DNA from 2 places in the Streptomyces sp. NPDC031418 genome. Region 2 is predicted to be linked to the other one. Evidence: riboswitches for the same ligand, from Rfam matches in the RefSeq annotation. Region 2 holds a riboswitch; the other holds the start of a gene.
The links. Region 2 has a riboswitch for glycine ahead of gcvT (glycine cleavage system aminomethyltransferase GcvT). Riboswitches for the same ligand answer to the same signal wherever they lie in the genome.

Region 1: another riboswitch for glycine. It lies ahead of gcvP (aminomethyl-transferring glycine dehydrogenase); the one in region 2 lies ahead of gcvT (glycine cleavage system aminomethyltransferase GcvT).

What each region holds. Positions count from the first base shown of each region.
Region 1 is NZ_JBVIJC010000012.1:302,995-313,472, forward strand. It holds gene ACZ5CZ_RS20460 (APC family permease) at 1-1,421, shown strand, start outside; gene ACZ5CZ_RS20465 (TOBE domain-containing protein) at 1,523-1,918, shown strand; gene modA (molybdate ABC transporter substrate-binding protein) at 2,157-2,972, shown strand; gene ACZ5CZ_RS20475 (ABC transporter permease) at 2,969-3,838, shown strand; gene ACZ5CZ_RS20480 (ABC transporter ATP-binding protein) at 3,835-5,157, shown strand; gene ACZ5CZ_RS20485 (TOBE domain-containing protein) at 5,184-5,603, shown strand; gene gcvP (aminomethyl-transferring glycine dehydrogenase) at 5,671-8,556, opposite strand; glycine riboswitch at 8,723-8,817, opposite strand; gene ACZ5CZ_RS20495 (PRC-barrel domain-containing protein) at 8,937-9,308, shown strand; partial or broken gene ACZ5CZ_RS20500 (DNA polymerase IV) at 9,230-10,478, opposite strand, start outside.
Region 2 is NZ_JBVIJC010000001.1:178,813-189,290, reverse strand. It holds gene ACZ5CZ_RS00835 (ABC transporter permease) at 1-82, opposite strand, end outside; gene ACZ5CZ_RS00830 (ABC transporter substrate-binding protein) at 192-1,988, opposite strand; gene ACZ5CZ_RS00825 (ABC transporter permease) at 2,059-3,066, opposite strand; gene ACZ5CZ_RS00820 (enhanced serine sensitivity protein SseB C-terminal domain-containing protein) at 3,382-4,179, opposite strand; gene ACZ5CZ_RS00815 (enhanced serine sensitivity protein SseB) at 4,344-5,147, opposite strand; gene ACZ5CZ_RS00810 (AAA family ATPase) at 5,877-6,482, opposite strand; glycine riboswitch at 6,678-6,775, shown strand; glycine riboswitch at 6,776-6,888, shown strand; gene gcvT (glycine cleavage system aminomethyltransferase GcvT) at 6,932-8,050, shown strand; gene gcvH (glycine cleavage system protein GcvH) at 8,168-8,545, shown strand; gene glyA (serine hydroxymethyltransferase) at 8,560-9,825, shown strand; gene ACZ5CZ_RS00790 (L-serine ammonia-lyase) at 9,938-10,478, shown strand, end outside.

The DNA.
Region 1 (10,478 bases), on a different contig from region 2:
TCCTCAAGGGCTTCCTGGAGGCGATCGGGGTCGCGGTCGCCCTCGTGGTCACCTACCTCGCGCTCAACGCCGTGGTCGTGGCCGTCGGCTTCTGGCATGTGCTGACCGCCCAGCACGTGGTCACCGACTGGACCAACGCGCTCACCGCCCAGCACGGCAGCATCTTCGCGATGATCGGCGTCTCCCTGCTGGTCTTCCCCAAACTCGCCCTCGGTCTGTCCGGCTTCGAGACCGGCGTCGCCGTCATGCCCCATGTCCAGGGCGACCCGGACGACACCGAGGAAAAGCCCACGGGCCGCATCCGCGACACCAAGAAGCTGCTCACGGCCGCCGCGCTCATCATGAGCGTCTTCCTGATCACCACCAGCTTCATCACCACCGTCCTCATCCCCGCCGACGACTTCAAGGCCGGCGGCCCGGCCAACGGCCGCGCCCTCGCCTACCTCGCGCACGAATACCTCGGCGGCGCGTTCGGCACGGTCTACGACCTCTCCACGATCGCCATCCTGTGGTTCGCGGGTGCCTCGGCGATGGCCGGCCTGCTCAACCTCATGCCGCGCTACCTCCCCCGCTACGGCATGGCCCCGCACTGGGCCCGCGCGGTACGCCCGATGGTCCTCGTCTTCACCCTGGTCGCCTTCCTCGTCACCTGGGCCTTCGACGCCAATGTCGACAAACAGGGCGGCGCCTACGCCACCGGCGTGCTGGTCCTGATGTCCTCCGCAGCCATCGCCGTGACCATCGCCGCCCGAAAGGCGGGGCAGCGCCACTCGTTCATCGCCTTCTCGGTCGTGGCCGCCGTCATGCTCTACGTGACGGTCGTCAACGTCATCGAACGCCCGGACGGCGTGAAGATCGGTGCCTGCTTCATCGTCGGCATCATGCTGGTCTCGTTCGTGTCCCGGCTCGCCCGCGCCTTCGAGCTGCGCGTGACCAGCGTGACGCTCGACCCGATGGCGGAACGATTCATCCGGGACATGGCCAGCCGGAAGATACGGCTCATCGCCAACCAGCCCGGCCACCGCGACAAGGCCGAGTACCGCGACAAGGTCGAGCAGATCCGCGCCGACAACGACATGCCCGAGCAGGAGGACTTCGTCTTCGTCGAGGTCACGGTCACCGACCCGTCCGAGTTCGAGGCCGGCCTGACCGTACGGGGCGAGGTCCTGCACGGCCGCTACCGCGTGCTGACCCTGGAGTCCGCCTCCATCCCCAACGCCCTGGCCGCCCTCCTGCTGCACGCCCGGGACATGACCGGCTGCACCCCGCACATCTACTTCGAGTGGACCGAGGGCAACCCCTTCGCCAACTTCCTGCGCTTCTTCCTCTTCGGCCAGGGCGAGGTCGCCCCCGTCACCCGAGAGGTGCTGCGCGAGGCGGAACCGGACCGGGTACGCCGCCCCCGCGTCCACACCGGCTGAGCCGGACCCGATCCGAGCCGGCGCCAAGGGGCCGGGGCAGCAGGCCCCCGGCCCCTTTCGGCATTCCGCGGTTCGCCGCCTCGGGCCCTATCGTGACCGGCATGCAGTCGTACACGATCGGCCAGGCCGCGCGGCTCCTCGGCGTGAGCCCGGACACCGCCCGCCGCTGGGCCGACGCGGGCCGGATGACCACCCATCGCGACGAGGCCGGGCGGCGCCTCATCGACGGCAGGGACCTCGCCGCGTTCTCCGTCGAGCTGGCCAGGACGGGCGGCGGCGAGGAGGACGTCTCCCGCACCTCCGTGCGCAACGCCTTCCCTGGCATCGTCACCGCGATCAAGCTGGGCGACGTCGCCGCCCAGGTGGAGATCCAGGCGGGCCCGCACCGGCTGGTCTCCCTGCTCACCCGGGAGGCCGTGGAGGAACTCGGCCTGGAGGTCGGCATGGAGGCCACGGCACGCGTGAAGTCCACGAACGTGCACATCGACCGCACCTGACGCCTTCTTCCTCCTCCCCCCTCCCCTACGCGCACGTGGCGCCCCGCTCGGCACCTCCACCTCTCGTGACGACCACTCCGTACAACCGCATATGCAAGCTACAAGCCGGGACCGCTCAGCTCATGCGATGCGACAGAAGACTTAACCCTGGCAGATGCGGAAGTATGATCCGGACATGGCCGGGGCTCGGCCGTGGCAGGGCGCGACGTGTGTACCGAGATCCGAGGAGTAGATCGTGATGACCCGTTCCGTGCGCCGGACCAGGCGAATGCTGAAGGTGGCCGGCGCTGGAGCCGCCGCCCTGACAGCCCTCAGCGCCTGCTCCTCCTCGTCCAAGTCCACCACCGGCACCTCGGACGAGCCCTCCTCCGGAAAGCTGTCCGGCACCGTCACCGTGTTCGCGGCCGCCTCCCTGAAGGAGAGCTTCACGACCCTGGGCAAGGAGTTCGAACAGCAGCACCCGGGCACCAAGGTCAGCTTCAACTTCGGCGGCAGCGACACCCTCGCCGCCAGCATCACCGGTGGCGCCCCGGCGGACGTCTTCGCCGCCGCCAGCCCCAAGACCATGGCGATCGTGACGGCCAAGAAGGACGCGGCCGGCACCCCGGCCACCTTCGTGCGCAACAAGCTGGAGATCGCCACCCTGCCGGGCAACCCGCAGAAGGTGTCCTCCCTGAAGGACCTCACCACGTCGGGCCTGAAGGTCGTCCTGTGCGACAAGACCGTGCCGTGCGGCGCGGCCGCCCAGAAGGCCCTGGACGCCGCCAAGCTCAAGCTCACCCCGGTCTCCTACGAGCAGGACGTCAAGGCCGCCCTGACCAAGGTGGAGCTGAAGGAGGCCGACGCCGCGGTGGTGTACCAGACCGATGTGAAGGCCGCGGGTGACAAGGTGGAGGGCGTGGAGTTCCCCGAGTCCGCCCAGGCCGTCAACGAATACCCGATCGCACCGCTGAAGAACGGACAGAACGCCCAGGCCGCCAAGGCGTTCATCGCCCTCGTGCGGTCCGCCGAGGGCCAGAAGGTGCTGAGCCAGGCCGGGTTCCTCAAGCCATGACCTCGCTCGACCAGCCCGGTGCCCCGGCCGGCCCCCGCACGGGCCGGCCGTGGCGCCGCCGCGTCGGCACGGGGGGCCGACGCGGACGGCTCGCGGTGCCGCTGCCCCTGCTGCTGCCGGGTGTGCTGGCCCTGGCGTTTCTGCTGCTGCCGCTGCTCGCGCTGCTCGTGCGCGCGCCCTGGCGCAGTCTGCCGGACCAGCTGACCAGCCCCGAGGTGTGGCAGGCGCTCCAGCTGTCGCTGGTCACGGCCACCGCGGCGACCGCCGTGAGCCTGGTCCTCGGGGTGCCGCTGGCCTGGCTGCTGGCCCGTACGGAGTTCCCCGGCCGGGGTCTCGTCCGGGCCCTGGTGACGCTGCCGCTGGTGCTGCCGCCGGTGGTCGGCGGTGTCGCTCTCCTCCTCGCGCTGGGCCGCAACGGCGTCGTCGGCCAGTGGCTCGACGCCTGGTTCGGGATCACGCTGCCGTTCACCACCGCCGGCGTGGTGATCGCCGAGGCGTTCGTCGCGATGCCGTTCCTGGTCATCAGCGTCGAGGGCACCCTGCGCGCCGCCGACCCGCGCTACGAGGAGGCGGCGACCACGCTCGGGGCGTCCCGCTTCACCGCGTTCCGCCGGGTCACCCTGCCGCTGATCGCCCCCGGCATCGCCGCCGGCGCGGTGCTCGCCTGGGCGCGGGCGCTGGGCGAGTTCGGCGCGACGATCACGTTCGCGGGCAACTTCCCCGGCCGTACCCAGACCATGCCCCTGGCGGTCTACCTCGCCCTTCAGAACGACCCCGAGGCCGCCATCTCGCTCAGCCTGGTCCTGCTGGCGGTGTCGATCGCCGTCCTGGCCGGCCTCCGGGACCGCTGGATGACAACACCATGACCAACCCGCACACCCCCGGCCTCCCCACGGACGGCGCCGCACCCCACCGACCCGCACCGGCACCCGCCGACGGCGCCGCACCCGGCGACGGCGCTGCACGCCACCACATCCCACCCGCACCCGCCGACGGCGCCGCACCCCCACAAGGGCCACCCGCACCCGCCGACGAACGCCGCACGCGTGGTGCGGGTGGGAACCTCAACCCGGCCGAAGGCCGGGCCACCCCCACGCCGCAGCCGCCGCACGCGCACCCCCACCCGCACGCGACCCCCACCACCCCACCCGCCCTCGACGCCCACCTCCTCGTCGACCGCACGACCTTCCGCCTGGACATCCCCCTCACCGCCGCCCCCGGCGAAGTCCTCGCCCTCCTCGGCCCCAACGGCGCCGGCAAGACCACCGCCCTGCGCGCCCTGGCCGGCCTCATCCCCCTCACCGGCGGCCATCTGCACCTCGACGGCACCCCCCTGCACCACACTCCCCCGGAGTCCCGCCCGGTCGGCGTGGTCTTCCAGGACTACCTCCTCTTCCCCCACCTCTCCGCGCTCGACAACGTCGCCTTCGGCCCCCGCTGCCAGGGCGCGTCCAAGGCGGAGGCCCGCGCCCTGGCCGCCACCTGGCTGGACCGCATGGGCCTGGCGGCCCACGCCCACGCCAAGCCCCGCCGCCTCTCCGGCGGCCAGGCCCAGCGCGTGGCCCTCGCCCGCGCCCTGGCCACCCGGCCCCGGCTGCTGCTCCTGGACGAGCCGCTGGCCGCCCTGGACGCCCGCACCCGGCTGGAGGTCCGCGCCCAGCTGCGCCGCCACCTCGCCGAGTTCGAGGCCGTCGCCGTACTGGTCACCCACGACCCGCTGGACGCCATGGTGCTCGCCGACCGGCTGGTGGTCGTGGAGCACGGCCGCGTCGTACAGGAGGGCGGCCCCACCGACATCGCCCGCCACCCGCGCACGGACTACATCGCCCAGCTGGTCGGCCTCAACCTCTACCGCGGCCGGGCGGACGGGCACACGGTACGACTGGACGCCGGGCCCTCCATCACCACCACCGAGACACTGTCCGGACCGGCCTTCGTCGCCTTCCCGCCGTCCGCCGTGACCCTCTTCCGGGACCGGCCCACGGCCTCCAGCGCCCGCAACCTGTGGCGCTGCGAGGTGGCCGGCCTGGAGACCCACGGCGACCAGATCCGCGCCGATCTGACCGGGGAACTCCCGCTCGCCGCCGACCTGACCACGGTCGCCGCCGCGGAGCTGGACCTGCACCCGGGTGCACCGGTCTGGGCGACAGTCAAAGCGACGCAGACCCACGCGTACCCGGCCTGAACCCCCACCCGCACTACCGTCGGGCCATGACTCTGAGCATCCGCAACCAGCTCCCCGGCACCATCACCGCCGTACACCCCGGCGAGGCCATGGCCACCGTGAAGCTCCGCCTGGACGGCGGCCAGGACCTCACCGCGGCGATCACCCTGGAGGCCGCCCGGGACCTCGGCCTCGCCGAGGGCACCGCGGTACGGGCGCTGGTGAAGGCCACCGAGGTGGCTCTCGCCACCGACCCGGTGGGCCGCGTGTCCATCCGCAACCAGCTGCCGGGCACCGTCACGGACCTGGCCGCCGGCGCCGCGATGGCCACCGTCAAGATCGCCATCGAGGGCGGCGAGCTGACCTCGGCCGTCACCCGCGAGTCCGTCACCGCCCTGGGCCTCGCCACCGGCTCCTCCGTCGTCGCCCTGATCAAGTCGACCGAGGTGTCCCTGGCGACGGCCTGACCCGCCCCCGGACACGGCGAGGGCCCCGCCCGGCACCAGCCGGACGGGGCCCTCGGCCTCGGCTCGCTCAGTCCTCGTACGCGTCCAGCGGCGGGCAGGAGCACACCAGGTTGCGGTCGCCGAAGGCCTGGTCGATACGGCGCACCGGCGGCCAGTACTTGTCGGCGGCCGAGACACCGGCCGGGAAGACGGCCTCCTCGCGGCTGTAGGCGTGCGCCCACTCACCGCCGAGCGCGGCGGCGGTGTGCGGGGCGCCCCGGAGCGGGTTGTCCTCCGCGGGCCACTCGCCGGAGCCCACCTTCTCGATCTCCGCGCGGATGGCGATCATCGCGTCGCAGAAACGGTCCAGCTCGGTGAGGTCCTCGGACTCGGTCGGCTCGATCATCAGGGTGCCGGCGACCGGGAACGACATGGTCGGCGCGTGGAAGCCGTAGTCGATGAGGCGCTTGGCGACATCGTCGACGCTCACACCGGTCGCCTTGGTCAGCGGCCGCAGGTCGATGATGCACTCGTGCGCGACCAGACCGCCGGGGCCGGTGTACAGCACCGGGTAGTGCGGCTCCAGGCGCTTGGCGACGTAGTTCGCCGACAGCACGGCCACCTGGGTGGCCCGCTTCAGCCCCTCGCCGCCCATCAGGCGGACGTACGCCCAGGAGATCGGCAGGATGCCCGCCGAGCCCCACGGAGCGGCCGAGATCGGACCGACCCCGGTCTCCGGGCCGGCGGCCGGCTGGAGCGGGTGGTTCGGCAGGTACGGCGCCAGGTGCGACCGTACGGCCACCGGGCCGACGCCCGGACCGCCGCCGCCGTGCGGGATGCAGAAGGTCTTGTGCAGGTTCAGGTGGGAGACGTCACCGCCGAAGTGGCCCGGCTTGGCGAGGCCGACCAGCGCGTTGAGGTTGGCGCCGTCGACGTACACCTGGCCGCCCGCCTCATGGACCTGGGCGCAGATGTCGGCGACGTGCTCCTCGAACACACCGTGCGTGGACGGGTAGGTGATCATCAGCACGGCCAGCTCGTCGCGGTGCTGCTCGATCTTGGCGCGCAGATCGTCGACGTCGATCTCGCCGTCCTCGGCGGTCTTCACGACGACGACCTTCATGCCGGCCATCACGGCGCTGGCGGCGTTCGTGCCGTGCGCCGAGGACGGGATCAGGCAGACGGTCCGCTGCTCGTCACCGTTGGCCCGGTGGTAGCCGCGCACGGCGAGCAGGCCGGCCAGCTCGCCCTGCGAACCGGCGTTCGGCTGGAGCGAGACCTTGTCGTACCCCGTCACCTCGGCGAGACGGTCCTCCAGCTCACGGATGAGCGTGAGGTAGCCCTCCGCCTGCTCGGCCGGGGCGAAGGGGTGCAGCTGGCCGAACTCGGGCCAGGTGACCGGCTCCATCTCGGTGGTCGCGTTGAGCTTCATGGTGCAGGAGCCCAGCGGGATCATGCCACGGTCGAGCGCGTAGTCGCGGTCGGCCAGCTTGCGCAGGTAGCGCAGCATCGCAGTCTCGGAGCGGTGCTGGTGGAAGACCGGGTGGGCCAGGTAGTCGTCGGTGCGCAGCAGCGCCTCGGGCAGGGCCTCGCCGGCGGCCGCGTCCAGCGCCTCGATGTCGCCCTCGACGCCGAAGGCGGAGAAGACGGCGGCGAGCTGGGCTCGGTTGGTGGTCTCGTCGCAAGCCAGGGAGACATGGTCGGCATCGACCAGACGCAGGTTGACGCCGCCCGCGCGGGCGGCGGCGACGATCTCGGCGGCCTTGCCGGGCACGCGCGCGGTGAGGGTGTCGAAGAAGGCGCCCTGGACCAGCTCGACCCCGCCGGCCGTCAGCCCGGCGGCGAGGACGGAGGCGTAGCGGTGCGTGCGCCGTGCGATGGTCCGCAGCCCCTCCGGCCCGTGGTACACGGCGTACATGCCCGCCATGACCGCGAGCAGCACCTGCGCGGTGCAGATGTTGCTGGTGGCCTTCTCCCGGCGGATGTGCTGCTCACGGGTCTGCAACGCGAGCCGGTAGGCCTTGTTCCCGTCGGCGTCGACGGACACGCCCACCAGCCGGCCCGGCAGGCTGCGGGCGAACTTCTCGCGCACGGCCATGTAGCCGGCGTGCGGGCCGCCGAAGCCCATCGGCACACCGAAGCGCTGGGTGGTGCCGACGGCGATGTCCGCGCCCAGCTCACCCGGCGAGGTCAGCAGGGTCAGGGCGAGCAGGTCGGCGGCGACGGTGACCAGCGCGCCCAGCTCGTGCGCCTGGTCGATGACCGGCTTGATGTCCCGTACGGCACCGGAGGCGCCCGGGTACTGGACCAGCACGCCGTTGATCTCGCGGGCGGCGAGGTCGGCCGGGATGCCCTCGCTGAGGTCGGCGACGACGACCTCGACGCCGGTCGGCTCGGCACGGGTCTCGATGACGGCGATCGTCTGCGGCAGCGCGTCCGCGTCGACGAGGAAGAGACCCTTCTTGTTCTTGCCCATCCGCAGCGACAGCGCCATGGCCTCGGCGGCGGCCGTGCCCTCGTCGAGGAGCGAGGCGCCGGAGGTCGGCAGGCCGGTCAGCTCCGCGACCATGGTCTGGAAGTTCAGCAGGGCCTCGAGGCGCCCCTGGGAGATCTCCGGCTGGTACGGCGTGTAGGCCGTGTACCAGGCCGGGTTCTCCATGACGTTGCGGAGGATGACGGGCGGCGTGAAGGTGCCGTAGTACCCCAGGCCGATCATCGATCCGAGCACCTGGTTGCGGTCCGCCAGGGAGCGCAGCTCGGCGAGCACCTCCGCCTCGGTGCGGGCACCCGGCAGATCGAGCGCGTCGGCGTTCTTGATCACATCCGGGACCGCGGCGGCGGTCAGCTCGTCCAGCGAGCCGTAGCCCACCTGCGCGAGCATCTTGGCCCGCGCCTCCTGGTCGGGCCCGATGTGGCGCTGCTCGAAGGGGATGCCCGCTTCGAGTGCGGAGAGCGGAATGCGATGGGCGGTCATGGCGGAGGCCTCCTGGTCTGACGCGACCTTCGAGGGCACCACGGCGCGGGTGCCCGGACGGCCTCCCCCTCTGTCATCTCAACCTGAGAGTTTCACCGGGCACGCCCGGTTTTCACCGTCGGTGAGAGCGGAAGCCGTCGACACCCGCCCTGCTTTCCAGAGTGACCTCGTCCGTGCGGTACGTGAGCCTGAGAGATTCCGGGGAGGATTTGCTCCTTCGGCGCCTCCGACGTGGTCGGAGGACTCTCCCGCACGGGGTCAGCAGCCGCTGTCAGCCTACCAGCGAGGTCAACGCCTGGGCCCTCGAGTGGCCGCCTCGTTGAATGTGCTCTTTTGTAGTGCTTACGGATGAGTTGCGACCAAGTGGAGGGAGAGGGACCGTGCAGACCGACATCGATCCGCGCAACCTGATCGGCCGCAAGGCGTTCGACCGCGATGGCACCAAGATCGGCACCATTGACGAGGTCTACCTCGACGATGCGACGGGCGTGCCCGAGTGGGCGGCCATACGCACCGGCCTGTTCTCCCGGGACGCCTTCGTCCCTCTGGAACCGAGCGAACTGGTCGACGGCTCCCTCCGGGTCCCCTTCGAGCGCGCCCTGATCAGGGACGCCCCCGACTTCGGGGTGGGCCGCCATCTCTCCCCCGAGCAGGAACTCCAGCTCTACCACCACTACGGCCTCGACACATCGCCGCACCCCCCACTTCCGGACCACGACTTCGGCAAGCTGGCGGGCACGGAGGAAACCTGACCCGCCCCACGAAGCCTTGATCCCACCCCGTCCTCGAACTCACCCGGAACCGGGCTGGACCCCGGCCGGACCTACGGGCTGCCGGGTTCCGGGGTCCGGCGCGGAGCCGGCCCGATGGCCACCGTCCGCCGCCGGGACCCCGGCGGGCGGGTCGGCGACGCCCAGCACCAGCGGCAACGGCTCCACCGCCTCCAGTGCGGCGTCCCCGACGAGGAAGGTCCGCACCCGCCCCGGCTCGGACTGCGGCGTCTCGAACCGCACGGTGACCCGCCCCACCCCGCTGCCCTGCACCCAGCCGTACCCGTACTCCGCGTGCCGCACGTCCTGCCCCGGCCGCCACAGCCGCTCCGCGGGCTCCGCGCCCCGCTCCGCCCCCTCGGTCTCCGCCTCGGCCTCGGCACCGTCCGCCTCCCCCTCTTCCTGCCGCTCGCCCTCCTCCGCGGCCCACGCCGCCTGCGCGAACAGATCCTCCTGCGTGTAGTCGGCCAGCCCCGACACGCCCACCCCGAGCAGCCGCACCCCGCCCGTGGTGTCCACCGAGTCCAGCAACCGCGCGGCCGCCTCCCGCACCACCGCCGGATCGTCCGTGGGCCCGCGCAGCGTCTCCGAGCGGGTCAGCGTCGAGAAGTCGTACCGCCGCACCTTCAGCACGATGGTCCGCCCGGACAGCCCGGCCCCGCGCAGCCGCCCCACGCACCGGTCGGCGAGCCGCCGTACCTCCAGACCGATCCGCAGGCGGTCGTGGATGTCGACGTCGTAGGTGTCCTCGACCGACACCGACTTGGCCTCGCGCTCGGCCACCACGGGCCGCTCGTCATGGGCCAGCGCCATCGCGTACAACGCCTGCCCGTGCGCCTTGCCGAGCAGCCGGACGAGTTCGTCCTCGCCCGCCTCCGCCAGCTCCTCGACGGTGGTGATCCCGGCCCGCCGCAGATGGTCTCCGGTGGCCGGCCCCACCCCCGGCAGGGTGCGCACCGGCATGGGCCCCAGCAGTTCCCGCTCGGTGCCCGGCTCGATCACCACCAGTCCGTCCGGCTTGGCCTGCTCGGAGGCGATCTTCGCGAGCATCTTGGACGCGGCGAGCCCGACCGACCCCGTGAGCCCGGTGACCGCCTTGATGTCGCTGCGCAGTCTGATCCCGGTCAGCCGCGCCGACTCCTCGTCCCAGGC
Region 2 (10,478 bases):
AGAAGATGCTGAAGACCACCAGGACGATGACCACGAGCATCACTGCGGCGGCGAACAGCCGCCTGATGAGGTAAGCGAGCACAGCTTACGGCCCGCCGCGAACCGCGGGCCCCGGAGGTCGTCCGTGGGGCCCGCGGCTCGCCGCGCCGGCCTTCACCTGCCTTTCGTGCCGTACGGCGGGTGTGCCGGTTTTACTTCGTGGACTTCAGACCGATGTTGACGAAGTCGTAGTAGCCGCTGTACGCGTTCGTCGTGTACACGTTGCCGACCCGGGAGGAGCGGAAGTTGAGGAACCGCTCGAAGGTGAAGGGCAGGTAGTACGCGCCCTCCATGACCTTGTGGTTGATCTCCGTGGAGATCTGGGTCTTCTTCGACGCGTCCAGCGTGGCGCTGTACTGGTCGAACAGGCCGTCGATCGTCTTGTCCTTGATCAGGGCGTAGTTGTTGTTACCGCTCTGCAGGATGTACTTGCTGCTCCACAGCGGGATGCCGTAGCCCTGGACGGTCGGGAAGTCCGGACCCCAGCCCATGATGATGATGCCGAGCTTCTTCTTCGCGACGTTCGAGGGGCTGCCGATGATGCCCGGGGACTGCGAACCGTCGTACTGGTAGATGTCGGCCTTGATGCCGACCTTCTTCAGCGCCGCCTGGAGGGACTCGGAGGTGGCGACTTCCTGCTGCTTGTTGTTGCGGACCGCGATGGTGGTCGAGAAGCCGTTCGGCTGACCGCAGGCCTTCAGCTCCTGCTTGGCCAGGGCGACGTTGCCGTTCTTGTTCTTCGTCGCGATCTGGTACGGGTCGTACTTCTGGCCCTCGCCACCGGAGACCGACGGCGGGAGCATGTTGGTGCCGATGTCACCACCGGCGACCGGGCCACCGCGGGCGGTCTGGAGCGACACGTGGTCGGCGGCGTAGATGACGGCCTTGCGGCAGTGGATGTTGTCGAACGGCTTGACGCTCTGCGGGAAGACCGCGTAGCGGATGAAGCCGGAGACCGGGTTGTCCAGGTTGCCCTTGTTCTGCTTCAGGGCTATCTGGCGGCCCTGGGGGCCCAGGCTGGTCTGCGACGCGTCGATGTCGTAGTCGCCGTTGATCAGCTGCTGGTCGGAGTTGGTCTGGTTGGTGGAGATGTCCAGCGTGATCTTGTCCGGGTACGCCTTGCGGACCGGGTCCGAGGACGCGTTCCACTTGTCGTTGCGGACCAGCACGAGACCCTTGCCCGGGGTGTACGACTGGAACTTGTACGGGCCGGAGGAGAACGGGTGCAGGCCGTACTTGGACTTGGTGTCCTTGTCCTGGCGGACCGGGGCGCCCGTGGTCATGGCCAGTGCCTGCGGGAAGTCCGAGTTGGCCTTCGGCAGGTGGAAGACGATCGTCTTGGCGTCGGGCGTCTGGATCGCGCTCAGGCCCAGGTGGTCCTTGGTGGAGTCCTTGTAGGGGCCCTTGTAGGTGTTCTTCGGGTCCAGCATCTGCTGGAGGTAGATCGGACCGCCGGACAGCACGTCCTGCGCCCAGACGCGCTCGATGCCGTACTTGACGTCCTGGGAGGTGATCGGCTTGCCGTCCTCCCACGTGATGCCGTCGCGCAGGGTGAAGGTGTAGGTCTTGCCGTCGGCCGAGACCTTGCCCATGTCCGTGGCGAGGTCCGGGGTGAGCTGGGCTCCCTCGGCGCCCGGCGCGGTCTTGTAGGTCAGCAGCTGACGGCTGTAGTAGCGGGAGAAGTCCCACATGAAGCCGTAGTAACCGCGCGTGGTGTCCCACGAGTCGGCGTCCTGCGTGCTGACGTACTTGAGCGTGCCGCCCTTCTTGACGAGGTTGGCCTGGGCGACCTTGTTGACGGCCGCGTTGAAGCCGGCAGCGCCGTCCTTCGAGCCGCCGTCGCCGCTGCTGTCGCCTCCGCCGCACGCCGCCGTGGTCAGCAGGCCGGCGACCACTGCGGCAGCGGCGAGGGCCTGCTTGCGCCGCCCTGAGGTGCGTTCGGTAGTCACGATCTCGGATCCTCCGGATTTGATGAGAGACCCCGTGGAAGAGCTCACGGGACGCTTGGGGGTTGGCACCTCAGCGGGAACCCTTCGGGTCCAGCGCGTCCCGCACGCCGTCGCCGAACAGGTTGAAGGCCAGCACCGTGATGAAGATCGCCACGCCCGGGATCACCATGTACATGGGGTCCGAGTCGTAGTAGTCGATCGCGCTCGAGAGCATCTGCCCCCAGGAGGAGGTGGGCGGCTTGACGCCCACGCCCAGGAAGCTGAGTGCCGCCTCGGTGAGGATGTTGGTGGGGATCATCATCGTCGTGTACACGATGATGGGCGCGACGAGGTTGGGCAGCAGCTCCTTGAAGAGGATGTAGAGCCGCCCGGCACCGAGCGAGCGGGCCGCCTCCACGTACTCGCGTTCGCGCAGGCTGAGGGTCTGGCCGCGGACCACGCGGCCGATGTACGGCCAGCCGAAGAAGCCGATGACCAGGATCATCACGAACACGCGCACGCCGGTGCCGGAGAGACCCAGCATCTCGTTGGGCATGACGGAGACCAGGGCGATGATGAACAGCAGCTGGGGGAAGGCGAGCAGACCGTCCATCACACGGCTGATGAGCGAGTCGACCCAGCCGCCGAAGAAGCCGGCGAGAATGCCGAACAGGGTGCCGAGGATGATGGCGACCACCGCGGACAGGAAGCCGACCAGCAGCGAGATCCGGGCGCCGTAGAGGATGCGGGCGAAGATGTCACGGCCGTTGACCGGCTCCACACCGAGCAGATGGTCGCCGCTCATGCCGCCCAGCGAGCCCTTGGGCGTGCTGAACAGCGGGTCGATCAGGCTCTCGTGGTAGAGGTCCGGGTCCTGCCCGACCAGGTTCGCGATGACCGGCGCGAGCAGCGCGATCACGATGAGGACGAGCACGACGATGCCGCCCGTCAGGGCGAGTTTGTCCCGCTTCAGGCGTTCCCAGGCGATCCGCCCCAGGGAACGGCCCTGAACGGCCTTCGCGTCGGTGGCGGCCGTCGCCGCTTCCTCGGCCGCACCCGGGGCCGCTTCCGCGGTCGGCTCGTGCAATGGTGCCGTCATTAGGCTGGGACCCCTCTCAACCGGCGGTAACCGGCCCGCACTTGCCGCTGGTAGCGGCATCAATCAGTCCGTCGTACACAGGGGCGAACCCCTTGAAGGGGGAGTCTTCAACGCCTGCGCGATCAGCCGCCAGCCTTGGCAGTGAATGGATGCGCAACCGTGATGGAAGCAGGTGAACGCCGTTATGCGGACAGTGAGTCCCGGTGACCGGACGGTGACGGAGGGGTTCGCTCCCTCGGACAAGGGTGCCGTTCCGGCCGGCCGGTGACCGAAAGGCGAGGTCAGCGGAGAGGCCGCCGGGAGGTCAGTGCGGGGTCAGTAGCCGCCGTGGGCCGGGGGATAGCCGTAACCGGCGGCCGGGGTCTGGGGCAGGGGCTGGGCCTGGAGTTGCGGCTGGGGCTGGGGCTGGGCCGCGACCGCGTGCGCCTCGCGGTCGTAGAAGGGGCGCGCGTTGGCCCGCATCCACATCACCACGGGGTCGTAGTCGTCGGTCATCGCGACCGTCGACACCGGCAGCCCTTCCGGGACGGCGCCGACGGACTGCTGCATCATCGCGCGCACCGAGTCGACCGCGGCGGGCGAGGTGTCGTAGACGTCCAGACCGATGGCGAGGTACGGCGCTCCGAGCGCCGGCTGCACCCAGGCGCGGCGCAGGGTGCGCAGCGCGGGGGTGCGGTGGGCGTTCTGCGCGAGCAGCGCGTAGAACTGTGGGATCTCGATGCCGGGTTCGGACAGCCGGAGGGGTCCCGCGGGCTGCCGGTCCAGGCCGGTGGCGATACGGCGCAGATCCAGCCAGGGGATGCCGACGCCGCCGCCCGGGGCGTGCGGGTTGAGCCAGAGGCCGTAGTGGTCCGGGTAGAGGGTGCGGGCGACGTCGAGGCCGTCGACGACCTCGTAGGAACGGTTCCAGCCGCTGGCCGAGAGTTCCTGGGCGGAGGTGACGCACGGGGCGTAGTGGAAGCCGCCGACTTCCATGTCCCCGTACTGGGCGTCCGGGGAGCCGGCCTGGCCGTGCCACAGCAGCATCCAGATCTGGCCGGCGGAGGGGGTGGCAAGGGCGCGGAGCAGGGCCTCGTAGGCGTCGTAGCGGCCGGGGGTGACCTGACGCAGCATGTGCTCGACGCTGCCGCTGTGGCTCGCGCTCACCTTGTCGTGCCCTTCTGTTCAGTGCGCCCGGGTTCGGGGACAGCTTAAGCGCCCGGTGGCGCGGAGCCGCCTGTGCGTGCGCGGGTGCGGGTGCCTGGTGGCCACCCGCGCCCCACGCCCCTCGGGTGTCTCTACTGGCCGTACTGGTAGAAGGGCCGGACGTGGTGCTTCAGCCATTCGGCCACGGGGTCGTCCGTCACGTCCAGCAGGACCAGGTTGACCGGCCAGGCGACCGGGACACGGGCGAGGGCCCGGCCCAGCGCCTCCAGGGGACGGGCGCGGAGGTCGCCCTCCCACTGGGAGAGTTCCACGCCGACGAAAAGCACCGGTTCGTCCGTCTCGATCGCGGCGAGACAGCGGCGGGCGGTGTGCACGACACCGATCCCGGCGAACTCGGCGGAGGCGGCGGCGAGGAAGTCCACCGGGTCGTCCTGCCAGTCGGGTTCGAAGAGCCGGACCCGGCCGCCGGCGGCGGGGCCGTCGAGCGGGGTACGGCCGCTGCGGCACAGCTCGGCCACCGCCTGCGGCGGCAGCGGGATGCCGACCACCCCGTCGGGGTTCACCACGATGCCGACCTGCGGGGGCAGTCCGCGGGCGAACTCCACGGCGGGGGCGATGGTGTACCCCATGTGGGAGCCGACGACCTGGCGGAACTGTTCCTCCGAGCTGAACACCGGGACGTACACCTGGCCCGCGATCTCGGTCGTGGGCAGATCCAGCGGGCCGCTGTCCGGGCCGCCGCCGGAGGGCAGCGGGATCCACAGGAAGCTGCGGCCGAGCACCTCCACGATCCGGCCGGCCGCCGCGGGGATCCCGAGGGAGGCCGACAGCACCTCCTCGAGTTCGTTGCCGGGCCAACCGCCGTGCGGGTGGGGGTGCGCCTGAGCCGGGAAGCCCGCGGGAATGTCCGCGGGCAGATCCGCCGGGAAGTCCATCTGCCTACCGCCTGCTGGGAACCACTGCTGTGTGCATGAAGGCTAGCGGGTACACCACCCCCGGCCGTCCGCCCGGCGCCAGCCGGTGAAGGGTACGCGGGGCGGTTGCATGCCCCCCCCCCAGCCGGGCCGGCGCCAGCCGGTGAAGGCTGAGCCGGGAGCGCGCCCGCAGCCGTCCGGGCCGGCATCGAGCGGTGAAGGCCAAGCAGCACACGGCACCCGCAGCCGTCCGACCCGGCGCCAGCCAGTGAAGGACAAGCAGGGTGCCCGCCCGCAGCCGCCCGGTCCAGCGTCAGCCGGTGCAGGCCACGCGACGCACGGCGCCCCCAGCCGTCCAGCCCGGCCCAACCGGCAAAGGCCAAGCGGCGCGGATGCGTGCCCGCGGCTATCCGGCCCGGCCCCCGCCCGCGAAGACCAACCACGACCGTGCGCGTCCGCCCCCATCCGGCCCGGCGCCAGCCGGTGAAGCCCACGCGCGGGTGCCCGCCCGCAGCCGCCCGGTCCAGCGTCAGCCGGTGAAGGCCACGCGACGCACGGCGCCCCCAGCCGTCCAGCCCGGCCCAACCGGCAAAGGCCACGCGGCGCGGGTGCGTGCCCGCGGCCATCCGGCCCGGCCCCCGCCCGCGAAGACCAACCACGACCGTGCGCGTCCGCCCCCATCCGGCCCGACGCCAGCCGGTGAAGCCCACGCGCGGGTGCCCGCCCGCAGCCGCCCGGTCCGGCGCCAGGTCAGGGGGTGAAGGAGAGGGTGTGCAGGGTGTTTGCCGCGGGGCGGTCCAGGAGGAGGGCTGTGGTGCAGCCGGTGGGGAGCTGGCCGCGTTCGATCGCGTCGAGCAGGCGGGCCGTCGTGCGGCGGTGACGGCGGAAGGCGTAGCGGGAGACGCCCCGGCCGCGCTCGCGCTGGCCCGCGCGGGCCGTCGCGGGGTCGACGTCGAGCAGCAGCAGATGCAGGGTGCCGCCGCGGCGGCGGGCCTCCCGGGCGAGCCAGCTCCGCACCCAGGCCTGGGTGCCGCAGTCGTGCACGACGACGCCCTCGCCGGTGCGCAGGGCGCGGCGCAGCGCCGCGTAGTGGGCGAGGCGGACCAGGGGGCGGTAGAGGGCGTAGGGGAGGCCGCGGGGCAGCCGGGCGGCGAAGCGGTCGCGGGTGTCCTGCGAGTCGATGCGGCGGCCGGTGACCGTGCGGTGCATGAGGGTGGACTTGCCGCTGCCGGGCAGGCCGGTGAGCACCACCACGTCACGGGGTCCGAAGAGCAGGGTGCGCGGGGTGCGGCCGGCGCGGTCGCGCAGATCGCGCACGGCGCGGATGGTGGCGCTGGTCCGCTGCCGCGGCACCATGACGCCGGTGGCGTACGCGGGGGTCCTGTTCACCGTGATCGTCCTCCCCTGTCGACTCGGTCAACTTCTTTCCCGTCGACCGTAAAGAGAAGGTAATAGGCGGTGGTGGCGGGCGGGTCCGGGTGCTGCCACAGGTCGGTTACAAAAGCGGCCGCGCCGTGCAATGATGTGCGCGCCAACTGCATACCGGCCGCTTGAATCCGCGCGGGAGAGTCCCCAGCCGTCGCCGCTGGGGCGCCGAAGGAGCAAGTCCCTCCCTTGAATCTCTCAGGCCCCGTTACCGCGCGGGCGAGGCACATCTGAAAAGCGGGCCGCTGTGTCAGTGGCTCCACCCAAGGTGCAAGCCCTGATCGTCCCGGTGGCGGTCGTGGCGAACCTCTCAGGTTCCGATGACAGATGGGGAGGAACGTTCCTCGCCCCGTCCGTGTGCCCTGGGAGACGACCGACCGATGAGCAGCACTGAACTCCGTCACACCGCGCTGGATGCCGTGCATCGCGCGCTCGGTGCGACGATGACCGACTTCGCCGGCTGGGACATGCCCCTGCGCTACGGCTCCGAGCGCGACGAGCACCTCGCCGTACGCACCAAGGCCGGCCTCTTCGACCTCTCCCACATGGGCGAGATCACCGTGACCGGCCCGCAGGCGGCCGCCCTGCTGAACTTCGCCCTGGTCGGCAACATCGCCTCCGTCGGCGTCGGCCGCGCCCGCTACACCATGATCTGCCAGGCCGACGGCGGCATCCTGGACGACCTGATCGTCTACCGGCTCGCCGAGACCGAGTACATGGTCGTGGCCAACGCCTCCAACGCCCAGGTGGTGCTGGACGCGCTGACCGAGCGGGCCGCCGGGTTCGACGCCGAGGTGCGCGACGACCGGGACGCCTACGCGCTGATCGCCGTCCAGGGCCCGGAGTCCCCCGGCATCCTGACGTCGCTGACCGACGCCGACCTCGACGGCCTGAAGTACTACGCCGGCCTGCCCGGCACCGTCGCCGGCGTCCCCGCCCTGATCGCCCGCACCGGCTACACCGGCGAGGACGGCTTCGAGCTGTTCGTGAAGCCGGAGCACGCCGTCGAGCTGTGGCAGGCGCTGACCAAGGCGGGCGAGGGCGCCGGCCTGGTGCCGTGCGGTCTGTCCTGCCGGGACACCCTGCGCCTGGAGGCGGGCATGCCGCTGTACGGGCACGAGCTGACCACCGCCCTCACCCCCTTCGACGCCGGGCTCGGCCGGGTGGTGAAGTTCGAGAAGGAGGGTGACTTCGTCGGGCGCGAGGCGCTCACCGAGGCCGCCGCCCGCGCCGAGCAGAACCCGCCCCGGGTGCTCGTCGGCCTGGTCGCCGAGGGCCGCCGGGTGCCGCGCGCCGGATACGCCGTCGTCTCCGGCGGCGAGGTGATCGGCGAGGTCACCTCCGGCGCCCCCTCCCCCACCCTCGGCAAGCCGATCGCCATGGCCTACGTCGACGCGGCGCACGCGGCGCCGGGCACCCCGGGCGTCGGCGTGGACATCCGGGGCACCCACGAGCCGTACGAGGTCGTGGCTCTGCCCTTCTACAAGCGGCAGAAGTAGACACTGGGCCTCGGCACGTCCCCCTGACGTGACCCTGCGCACATTTCCCCGCCCGGCACCAGGTCCGGCAGTCCCCCCCTTCATCAGCACTCCCGCATGTACAGGAGAATTCAGGCCATGAGCAACCCCCAGCAGCTTCGCTACAGCAAGGAGCACGAGTGGCTGTCGGACGCCGAGGACGGCGTCTCGACGGTCGGCATCACCGAGCACGCGGCCAACGCGCTCGGCGACGTGGTCTTCGTCCAGCTCCCGGCCGTCGGTGACACCGTGACCGCGGGCGAGTCCTGCGGCGAGCTGGAGTCGACCAAGTCGGTCTCCGACCTGTACGCCCCGGTCACCGGTGAGGTCGCCGCGATCAACCAGGACGTCGTGGACGACCCGTCGCTGGTGAACTCCGCTCCCTTCGAGGGCGGCTGGCTGTTCAAGGTGCGTGTGACGGACGAGCCCGAGGCCCTCATGAGCGCCGACGAGTACACCGCCTTCACCGCCGGCTGAGGAGTCGTACCCCGATGACCGTCCTGAACACGTCCCTGCACGAGCTGGACCCGGAGATCGCCGCCGCGGTCGACGCCGAGCTGAGCCGCCAGCAGTCCACGCTGGAGATGATCGCCTCCGAGAACTTCGCGCCGCTCGCGGTGATGGAGGCGCAGGGCTCGGTGCTGACCAACAAGTACGCCGAGGGCTACCCGGGCCGGCGCTACTACGGCGGCTGCGAGCACGTCGACGTCGCCGAGCAGATCGCCATCGACCGGCTCAAGGAGCTGTTCGGCGCCGAGTACGCCAATGTGCAGCCCCACTCCGGCGCCTCCGCGAACCAGGCGGCCCTGTTCGCCCTCGCCCAGCCCGGGGACACCATCCTCGGCCTGGACCTGGCGCACGGCGGCCATCTGACCCACGGCATGCGGCTGAACTTCTCCGGCAAGCAGTTCAACGTGGTCGCCTACCACGTGGACGCCGAGACCGGCCTGGTCGACATGGCCGAGGTCGAGCGGCTCGCCAAGGAGCACCGCCCGAAGGTGATCATCGCGGGCTGGTCGGCGTACCCGCGCCGGCTGGACTTCGCCGAGTTCCGGCGGATCGCCGACGAGGTCGAGGCGTACCTGTGGGTCGACATGGCCCACTTCGCGGGCCTGGTCGCGGCCGGTCTGCACCCGAACCCGGTGGAGCACGCCGACGTCGTGACCTCGACCACCCACAAGACGCTGGGCGGCCCGCGCGGCGGCATCATCCTCGCGAAGAAGGAGTTCGCGAAGAAGCTGAACTCCTCCGTCTTCCCGGGCTTCCAGGGCGGTCCCCTGGAGCATGTGATCGCGGCGAAGGCGGTCTCCTTCAAGGTCGCCGCCTCGGCGGAGTTCAAGGAGCGCCAGCAGCGTACGGTGGAGGGTGCGCGCATCCTCGCCGAGCGCCTGACGGCCGCGGACGCCCGCGAGGCCGGGGTGAACGTCCTGTCGGGCGGCACGGACGTGCACCTGATCCTGGTCGACCTGCGCGAGTCCGAGCTGGACGGCCAGCAGGCCGAGGACCGGCTGCACGAGGTCGGCATCACGGTCAACCGCAACGCCGTCCCGAACGACCCGCGTCCCCCGATGGTCACGTCGGGTCTGCGGATCGGTACGCCGGCCCTGGCGACCCGCGGCTTCACGGCCGAGGACTTCGCCGAGGTCGCCGATGTGATCGCCGAGGCGCTGAAGCCGTCCTACGACGCCGAGGCCCTCAAGGCGCGCGTGAAGGCGCTCGCCGACAAGCACCCGCTGTACCCGGGTCTGAACAAGTAGCTCAGGCCCCCGCAGTACCCGGGTCCGGACCCACGGACCCGGCCAGGCAAGTCCCCGGTGGGGCACCCGGCGATCCCGGGGCCCCGCCACCCCTGCTTTTTGAGGAGTGACCGTGGCCATCTCGGTCTTCGACCTGTTCTCGATCGGCATCGGCCCGTCCAGCTCCCACACGGTCGGCCCGATGCGCGCGGCGCGGATGTTCGCCCGCCGGCTGCGCAACGAAGGGCTGCTGGAACAGACCGCGACCCTCCGGACGGAGCTGTACGGCTCCCTGGGCGCGACCGGGCACGGCCACGGCACCCCGAAGGCCGTCCTGCTCGGCCTGGCCGGCGACTCGCCGCGCACGGTGGACGTGGAGACGGCCGACGCGCGCGTGGACGCGATCAAGGCCGAGGGCCGGATCCGGCTCCTGGGCGAGCACGAGATCGCCTTCGACTTCGACCAGGACCTCGTGCTGCACCGGCGCAAGGCGCTGCCGTACCACGCCAACGGCATGACGCTGTGGGCGTACGACGCCTCCGGCGCGGAGCTGCTGACCAAGACGTACTACTCGGTCGGCGGCGGCTTCGTGGTCGACGAGGACGCGGTCGGCGCGGACCGGATCAAGCTGGACGACACGGTCCTGAAGTACCCCTTCCGCACGGGCGACGAGC